Regions from separate parts of the Paraburkholderia gardini genome, predicted to be linked through region 1. Evidence: riboswitches for the same ligand, from Rfam matches in the RefSeq annotation. Region 1 holds a riboswitch; the other holds the start of a gene.
What was found. A riboswitch is a leader RNA that binds a small molecule or an ion and turns the genes downstream of it on or off. The one in region 1 is predicted to bind manganese.

Region 1 (4,418 bases):
CGACATTCCGATAAATAGAACGTTCGGCATAGTCACCCTCACGCCCCGCTACCGCCCGCCTCTTCATCCAGCGCCATCCGGAACCCCACCACACCCGGGTCCTCCGTCTTCGTCACGCTAAAGCCGCATGCCTGCGCGAGCCGGATCATCGGCGTGTTCTCGCGCAGTGCCTCGCCGACGAGCCAGTGCGTGCCGCGCGCCCGCGCGTACGCAATGATCCGCTCCATCAACAGACGCCCGAGCTTGCGTCCCTTCTGGTCCGAGCGCAGCGCCACCGCGAATTCAGCCGTTTCGTTATCCGGATCGGCGATCGCGCGCACGACGCCAAGCGTGTGCATCGAACCGTGCTCGTCGGTGATCGTCGCGATCAGTGCCATCTCGCGGTCGTAATCGATCTGCGTCATCCGCGCGAGCTGCGAATGATCGAAACTGCGTACCGCGCCGAAAAAGCGCAGACGCAGATCGTCGGCGGTCATCGCTTTCACCAGCTCGTTGTGCGCGGCTTCGTCTTCGGGGCGAACCGGCCGGATCGTGACGCGCAGGCCGTGCCAGTCGAGCGTCTCTTCGAAGCGGCGCGGGTACGGCACGATCGCAAGGCGGCTGCGCTTGCGTCCAAGCCGCACGCACGGCGCGACGAGCACGGTGCGCGTCTGGAACACCCGCAGCGTCAGCGAGAGTCCGACGATCTCGCGCACGTCGCACACTGCCTGCGAAAGCCCGGTCAACGCAACCAGTGACGGTTCCGCGGACACAAGGCGCGCATACGGCGAACGCCCAACAATGTCGCGCGCGAGGACCGGATTGAGCGGCGGCAAACCGTACGTGTGCATCGGCGGCGACACGCCATCGGTCGAAGGCGCCGTGAAGCGGAACACGGGGCCGAAGTTTTCGTCGTCATGCAGTTCAACCGCGATGTCGACGATCGCCCGCTCCGCCGATTCCTGCTGCTCTACAACGAGGCCAAAGTGGCCGAGTAGCCGCGCGGCTTCCTCGCCGGTGAGCCTGACTGTCGTCGCGTCCGCCACCTGCCCCGCTTCGGCCGCCGTCAGCGCGGCGCATGCCAGGGCCTGCGCCGCGTCGATCGATTCGGGCAGTTGCGCGGGCAAGCCTTCCGGCGTTTGCATCAGCAATTCGCGGCCAAGCCGGTAATCGACAAGACGCGCGAACGCGCTCGCAAGACGCTGCGGCGTGGTGTGCACCGGAATGCCGTGCGCGTGCAGCGCATCGCGCGTCGCGGTATCGACGCCGCCAAAAAAACACACCAGTAGCCCGCGATACGCAAATTTCTGCTGGGCGCACAGCACGCGCGCTACCTCTGCGGCGGGCGCGCTGTGCGTCGATGCGTGGACCACGAACGCCGTGCCTGTCGCGCGCCTCGGCGCCAGCATTTCGAGCGCGATGCCGAAGTGCTCGGGCCGCGCATCGTCGCCGAGCAGCAACGGGTTGCCCGGCGTCGCTTTCGGCAGCGCGTTGGCGACGACCTCGGTGGCGTCGTCGGGCCAGCGCGCGAGCGTGTCGCCTGATGCCGCGAAGGCGTCGCAGGCGAGCGCGGCGACGCCGCGGTCGCTGGTGATCAGCGTCGCCGTATCGCTCGCGGCCACGCGGCCTACGCCCAGGGTTTCGATTTCATCGAGCAGATCGTCCAGCGAATCGACCCGCACCATCCCCGCGCGACGAAACGCGGCCGTGTAGAGCGCATCGGCCGGATCGGAGCGGCCCGCGCGCAACGCGAGCACCGGCTTGTTTCGCGCCGCGGCACGCGCGGCCGACATGAACTTGCGTGCCGCACGCACCGTATCGAGTTCGAGCAGGATCGCGCGTGTGCCCGGATCGCTCGCGAGATAGTCGAGCACATCGCCCGCGTCGACGTCCGCTTCGTCGCCGAGCGCCACGGCATGCGAAAAGCCGAGCCCGCGCGCATGCGCCCAGCCGAGCACGGCGTTCGTCAGCGCATTCGACTGCGAGACCCACGCGACGCCACCTGCCTTCACCGTGCACGACGGCGCGCCGAGATGCGCGCCGAGCGCGGGCGTCACGACGCCGAGACTGGCGGGCCCGACAATGCGCAGCAAATGCGGCTTCGCCGCAGCCAGCGTGTGGCGCAGCGCGGTCCGGTCTTCATCGCAGCGCGTTTCGCCGACGATGATCGCCGCGCGCGTGCCCATGCCGCCGAGACGATGCACGATCGCGGCCCACGTCGCGGGCGGCGTGCAGATCAGCGCGACGGTTGGCGGCCCGGGCAGATCGCCGACGTCGGCCATCACGCGATGTCCGTCGAGTTCGTCGCACTTCGGATTGACCGGCCACAGCGCGCCGCCGAAGCCACCGTCGAGCACGCGTGTCCACACCATTTCGCCGATGCTGCCCGCGCGCTTCGAGGCGCCGATGACGGCAACGGATTGCGGCCGGAACAACGCGTCGAGATTGCGAACGGTCACAGGCACTCCGCGAGAGCGAGAAGATGAGCCCGGGTCGACCCAGGCAGGGAGGAGGCACGCAGGCGCTACGGACGTGCGCATCCTCCAACAGGATAGGCGAAGTCGGCGCGCCGGGCTCGCCCGGATCCCGCAGCGGCATGGCGAATCCAGGGCGGCAAGCTTGTTGAAAGTGCCGCGTGCCGTTAGAATCGCCCGGTCATTGGGGAGTAGCCTTCCTCCTTCCCCGGAGGAGAATGCGTCAACATATCTGGCCCGGCGGTTCAGTCGCCTCGAGCCATGGCGCATTCGACCGCACCGGTCTGGCGAGACCATTGGCGTACTGCTTCGTCCCGGGTCGGACGGGAAGCGGTGCGTCATGGTTCGTGTACGTCCGGCCCCGGAGACTCCCTGTGAAGCATCGCTGTTCCTTTCCAGCCGCATCGTCCATCGATACGCCATCCCGCGCTTGCCGTGCGGAGGGATGCGCGTGACCTCACTCCTCGTCGAACTCGCCATCATGCTGGTCGTCATTCTGGTGGCGGCCGAGCTCTTCACGAACGCACTCGAACACCTCGGCGAACGGCTGAAAATTTCCGAAGGCGTGACCGGCTCGCTGTTCGCGGCCGTCGGCACCGCGTTGCCCGAAACGATCGTGCCGCTCCTCGCCATCGCCAGCAGCACGGGGCCTGGTGGCGTGAACCAGGAGATTGGCGTCGGCGCGATTCTCGGCGCGCCGCTGATGCTCTCCACGCTGTCGACGTTTCTGATGACGCTCGCCGTGCTGCGTACGCGTGGCGTCAATGGACGCATCGTGCCCGAGCGCACCGGTTTTACCCGCGACCTCAACTATTTTCTGTTCGCGTTCTTTCTTGCTGCGGTAGCGATGTACGTACCGCACGAACGCACGTCCGTGCGCGCGCTTTTCAGCGTCGCGCTGGTCGGCGTGTACGTGACGTATGTGGCGATGACGTTCCGCGCATCGAGCGGTCTCGTCGCGGAAGGACACGGCACCGAGGCACCGGGCCGCATGCTGCTCGCGCGCATCGGCCTGCCGGCCACCCTGCTCACGATCGGCGTGCAGCTGCTGCTCGCCGTCGCGTTGCTCGTCTGGGGTGCGGAGGGTTTCATCCACGGCGTGCGCGGCGTCTCCGAAGGGCTCGGCATTTCGCCGCTCCTGCTCTCGCTGCTGATCATTCCGGTCGCAACCGAGCTGCCGGAAAAGGTCAACAGCATCCTGTGGATCCGTCGCGGCAAGGACACGCTCGCGTTCGGCAACATCACCGGCGCGATGGTGTTTCAGGGCACCCTGCTGCCCGCGATCGGTATCCTGCTGACGCCGTGGGAGCCGCGTATCGAAGTGGTGACGGGCATCGTCATCACGCTGATCGCGGCCGCGTGGATACGCATCAATTCGCGCGCGCCCGGTCTCGCGATCTGGGCGTTGCTCGTGAACGGGCTGCTCTACCTCGGCTACCTCGGCATTACGTTGATGCGATGACGCGACTGCCCGGTCGGCGTGATAGTTTAGCGCTCGTACGTGAGTTGTAAACCCGCCTTATCGCTCACATATGAGCGGTAAGGCGATGTCTTCTTGACCGCGCATCGTGCTGCGCCGGATCCTCAAGCATCGTCAGATCGGGGAATCAGTCTTCGCGGCAGGTCCGGCGAGACTGCGCGAGCGTGTAGGTCCACGAAAACGCCGAGAAGACGAAGCCCATCGCCACGGCCGACAGACCCAGCTCCTTGCTGAGTCCCGGTGCGGCGATCCCGAGCACGGACCGGTCGAGATAATTGATCGCAGTGCCGACCGCGAGCAGCGCAAGAATGCCGAACCTGACCCGCGTGCGGCGCTTCGCCTGAACCCCCGCAGCCGCGGGGTTCGTGTCCGGTGCTGTTTCCGTCGCCATACTGTCTCCTCAGGCATCGCCTGTGCTGGGTTAGATCGCCTCGTCGGGCGTTTTCTGTCATCGGGCCGCGTATCGGCAGGCGGACGCGGCTCTG
Region 2 (4,418 bases), on a different contig from region 1:
TCGTGGCCCACCACGGCCTCGATGTTCGCGAAGTCGGTATCCGTCGCGGTTTCGGGGTTCGCGAGCACGTACTTCGTGTTGAAGATGTTGAGCCCCTTGTTCTCCATCGCGCCCATGTTGAAGTCGCTCACGGCGACGATCATGAAGCGGTCGAGATCCAGTTCGAGCCCGAAGCGCTGCTCGTCCCAGCGGATCGAGTGCTTCAGCGAATCCATCGCGTGTTGCGTCTTGTCGAGGTCGTGCGGTTCGACCCACACCTGCAGCAGCTTTTCCTTGCCCGAGCCGCTCTTCACGCGCTCCTCGAGCGCGACGAGCTTGCCCGCCACCAGCGCGAACAGATAGCTCGGCTTGCGAAACGGGTCTTCCCAGCGCGCGAAGTGGCGACCGTCAGGCAGGTCGCCTTCGTCGACCAGATTGCCGTTTGACAGCAGCACCGGATATGCGGCCTTGTCGGCACGCAGCGTGACCGTGTAGGTCGCCATCACATCGGGCCGGTCGAGGAAGTACGTGATGCGGCGAAAGCCTTCGGCTTCGCACTGGGTGAAGAAGTTGCCGCCCGAGACGTAGAGGCCCGAGAGCGTGGTGTTCTCCGCCGGGTTGCAGGCGCTCACGAGCGTCAGCTCGAAATCGTCGGGCACGTGGTCGAGCGTCAGGCCGCGCGCGTGCGGATGCGCGGCGGCGTGCGGCTTGCCGTCGATCGTCGCGCTGACGAATTCCAGCTGTTCGCCCATCAGTTCGAAATGCGACGCGCGCACGGCGCCGGGATTGCGACGCACGCGCATCGTGTTACGGACGACCGTGCGCCCGGGGACGAGATCGAACTCCAGCGCGACGGTATCGATCATGAATGCGGGCGGCGCGTAATCGGCGCGGCGGATCACAGCAGGCGTAGCGGTGTCGGACATGGCGGGTTCATTAAAGAGTGCAGGGCGGCCGATGGCCGTGCGGGGTGCGCGGCGACAAACCAGTTGGACCATTGTACAAAGCCATTCCAGATTGTGCCCCTCGAACTTTTTACCGACGATGCGGGTCAGCGTAATATCGGGCCACGATGCAATGGCGCAGCGCGCCTGCCAGACACCGAAAGATGCCGAAGACGCTGAAAATGAGGAAGACCATGAAGTTCGACCGTTGGACCCGCCGTGTCACCATGCTGCTGGGCGCCATGGCTGTCACCCTGTCCGGCTGCACCACCTGGGTGACGACGCAGGTCACCGCCTTCTCCGACTGGAGCGGGAGCGACGCGACGCGAACCTATGCATTCACCCGCGCCAGCGACCAGCAGAACAACCTCGAACTGTCCACCTACGAGGCGCTCGTCGGCAACGAACTCACGAACCAGGCGTTCCGTCGCGTGAACAGTCGGGACGCGCACTATCTGGTTGGACTCGGCTACGGCACCCGCAGCGATATGGTGACGGTTTCGCAGCCGGTCTATTACTACAACCCGTGGCCGGCGCCTTACTACTGGGGCCGCCCGATGGTGGACCCGTGGGGACCGTTCGGGCCGTTTCCGGCCGGCTACGTGGGCCAGAGCTATCCGGTCTATACCCATCTGCTCAGCATCCGCATCACCGATCGCGCGTCCGGCAAGGAGGTGTACAACGTGACGGCCCGCAACTCGGGCGACGAGCCGTCGCTGGTGCGCGCGATGCCATATCTCGCACGCAGCGCGCTCGCGGATTTCCCGCTGGGTAACGGCGTCGTGCGCACGGTACGCATTCCGCTCGATGGCAGCGGCGGCGCGCCGTCGAACGAAGCGGCTGTGGGAGCGCCGCCGGCGCCGGCCTCCGCGGCCAAAACCGTCCAGTAGCCGAGGCTTCGCAGGTTTTACGCGTTCCGCACCGGCGGCATCGCGGCGGAAAAAGCCGGCTCCCGCGTCATACGCGGAGCCGGCTTTTTACTGATGCATCACGCGGAACGCGCCTCAGAGCCCCACGCCGAAGAGCGCCATCGTACCCAGCACCACGAACATGACCGCGGCGATACCGTGGACCACCTTCGTCGGCAGCCGGTGGGCGAAGCGGTCGCCGAGCAGGATGGCCGGCACGTTCGCGATCATCATCCCGAGCGTCGTGCCGGCCACCACGCCGAAGAAATCATGGAAACGCGCGGCGAGCGCGACGGTGGCGATCTGCGTCTTGTCGCCCATTTCCGCGAGAAAGAACGCGACGACGGTCGCCCCGAACACGCCGAGGCGCGTGCGGTTCGCGTTGGCTTCGTCTTCGTCGAGCTTGTCGGGCACCAGGATCCACAGCCCCATGCCGATGAACGACACCGCCAGCGCCCAGCGCATGATCGTCGGCGTGACGAGCGTGCCAAGCCATGCGCCGAGCGCGCCGGCGCCCGCGTGATTGACGAGCGTCGCGACGAGGACGCCGAGAATGATCGGCAACGGTTTGCGATAGCGGGCAGCGAGGACGAGTGAAAGCAGCTGCGTCTTGTCGCCGATTTCGGCCAGCGCGACGGCGCCGGTCGAGATGAGAAAGGCTTGATCCACGTTGTGATGGTTTTCCCGGGCCGTGATGAACGAGCGACGACCCACAACCAGCCGGACCCTGTAGCGGCAGCTGTGGATCATCGGTCTCGCCAGGCCTCAAGGCTGCGTCTGCCATGGCCGTACAGGCCAGGTCTGTTGACAGGCGCCCCCGCGTGACACGTGCGCGGCGCGGTCTTCATGACTGAAAGACTGCGCGGACATGCAGCAGGGCGGCTACTCCCCAATGAGGGGCGGATTATAACACGCGGTTTTCGGGTCGCTGCGCCCCGCCTGGCGCGCCTGGGCCCCGTCCGCAGTCCCTTTCAACCTGATGTCGCAGATGCGACGCGTGCAAACCGTCCAGATTCCGGCGGATGGCGCAAACATTTCTTTCCGAAAGTAAAAAGGGCGACATGAAAATGCGAGAGCGGTTCACCACATTTCGTCAGCATGCGAAAGGGTTTGAGGCCTTCCAGGACTACATTTACGTTTCCGTGGCGGCGTTAAGACGGATACAGATAGATACGTCTTTCGTGGCTGATTTAATCCACAATATTCAGTATGATGCCGGCGACCGCCGGGGAATCCGAGTCTAACTAACATCATGTCCGGTGAGTCCGCCCCTAAATAATCCGGGGCATCGGCCGTTAATTCACCTGAACACATATAAATAACGAGACTGGATTGACCCTTGCGGCGTCTGCCCCGGGCTGGGCGGCGCCCGTGTGTCGCCTTCCGGCCGGCGCGCCGGATGGGGCGCCAGCAGCCTTAGCCGCTTTCAATCGCGCGAACACCGATATGCCCGATCTGCACTGGACTATTCCGGTTGCTCGCTGGTCTTCCTGGCCTGCCGCCGCAGCCACCGCCCCCGATATCGGCTTCATCGAGCCGATCGTACGGCGGCGACTGAGCACACTGTCGCGCGCCGCGCTGAAGGTGGCGCACGACTGCGTGGGCGATGACGTCGCCGCCGTGCGCACGGTATTTGCGTCGCGACATGGCGAACTGCGCCGCACCACCGACATCCTGCGCGCCATCAGCGCGGGCGAACCCGTATCGCCGACCGCGTTCAGTCTTTCGGTTCTCAACGCGATGACGGGCGTGTTCGGCATCGCCCGCGGCGACCGTTCGCCGGCGAGCGCGATTTCGGCGGGCGCCGAGACCCTTGGCTACGCATTGCTGGAAGCGCATGCGCAATACGCGAGCGATCCCGCCACGCCCGTGCTGCTCGTCTACGCCGATGAACCCGCCGATCCCGCGTACGGCACGATCGAAGACGAAGTGCAGGGCGGCGCACTTGCCATCCTGCTCGACGCGGCCGCAACCGCAGGCCAGCTGACGTGTACGATTGCCCGCGCGCCGGACGCCGGCGATGCGTCGTTCGCCGTATTCCCGACACAGAGCCAGGCCGTGCATCACTGCCTCGACACGCACGCGAACGCGGTGTGGCAGGGCGCAGGCGCAATCTGGCAATGGAGCTGGCATCATGGCGCGGCTTGAGTTCGTGTGGCGGTTGACCGCAACCGGCCTCGCGATGGCGGTGTTCGGGGTATGCGGTTTCCTGTTTTCCGTGATCGTGTTTCCGCTCGCGTGGCTATGGCCGCACCGGGCGTCACGGCAACGTGCGGTGACCACGGTCATTCACGGATTTTTCCGCGCGCTCGTGGCCGTGCTGCAGTTCGCCGGCGTGATGAAGCTCGAAGTCGAGGGCGGCGACGCACTGCGCACCCGCCGTCCGGCGGTCGTCGTGGCGAATCATCCGACGTGGCTCGACGTGATGGTGCTGCTCTCGCTCACGCCGCACGCGTGCTGCGTCGTGAAGAACGCGCATTGGCGCAACCCGTGCTTTTACGGCATCGTGCGGGCGGCCGAATACGTGAGCAACGCGGACCCGGTCGAGCTCGTCGAGGCAGGCTCGCGGCAACTCGAAGCCGGCTAT

Region 2: it holds a riboswitch for manganese, as region 1 does, so the genes downstream of both, LPA37_RS16545 (TMEM165/GDT1 family protein) here and LPA37_RS12325 (sodium:calcium antiporter) in region 1, are expected to answer to the same signal.

The regions. Positions count from the first base shown of each region.
Region 1 is NZ_CAJQZB010000014.1:77,599-82,016, forward strand. It holds gene LPA37_RS12320 (GNAT family N-acetyltransferase) at 39-2,438, opposite strand; yybP-ykoY riboswitch at 2,628-2,814, shown strand; gene LPA37_RS12325 (sodium:calcium antiporter) at 2,905-3,915, shown strand; partial or broken gene LPA37_RS12330 (MFS transporter) at 4,088-4,324, opposite strand.
Region 2 is NZ_CAJQZB010000022.1:87,855-92,272, reverse strand. It holds gene pepN (aminopeptidase N) at 1-905, opposite strand, end outside; gene LPA37_RS16550 (DUF4136 domain-containing protein) at 1,118-1,813, shown strand; gene LPA37_RS16545 (TMEM165/GDT1 family protein) at 1,928-2,500, opposite strand; yybP-ykoY riboswitch at 2,519-2,734, opposite strand; gene LPA37_RS16540 (beta-ketoacyl synthase chain length factor) at 3,278-3,979, shown strand; gene LPA37_RS16535 (lysophospholipid acyltransferase family protein) at 3,963-4,418, shown strand, end outside.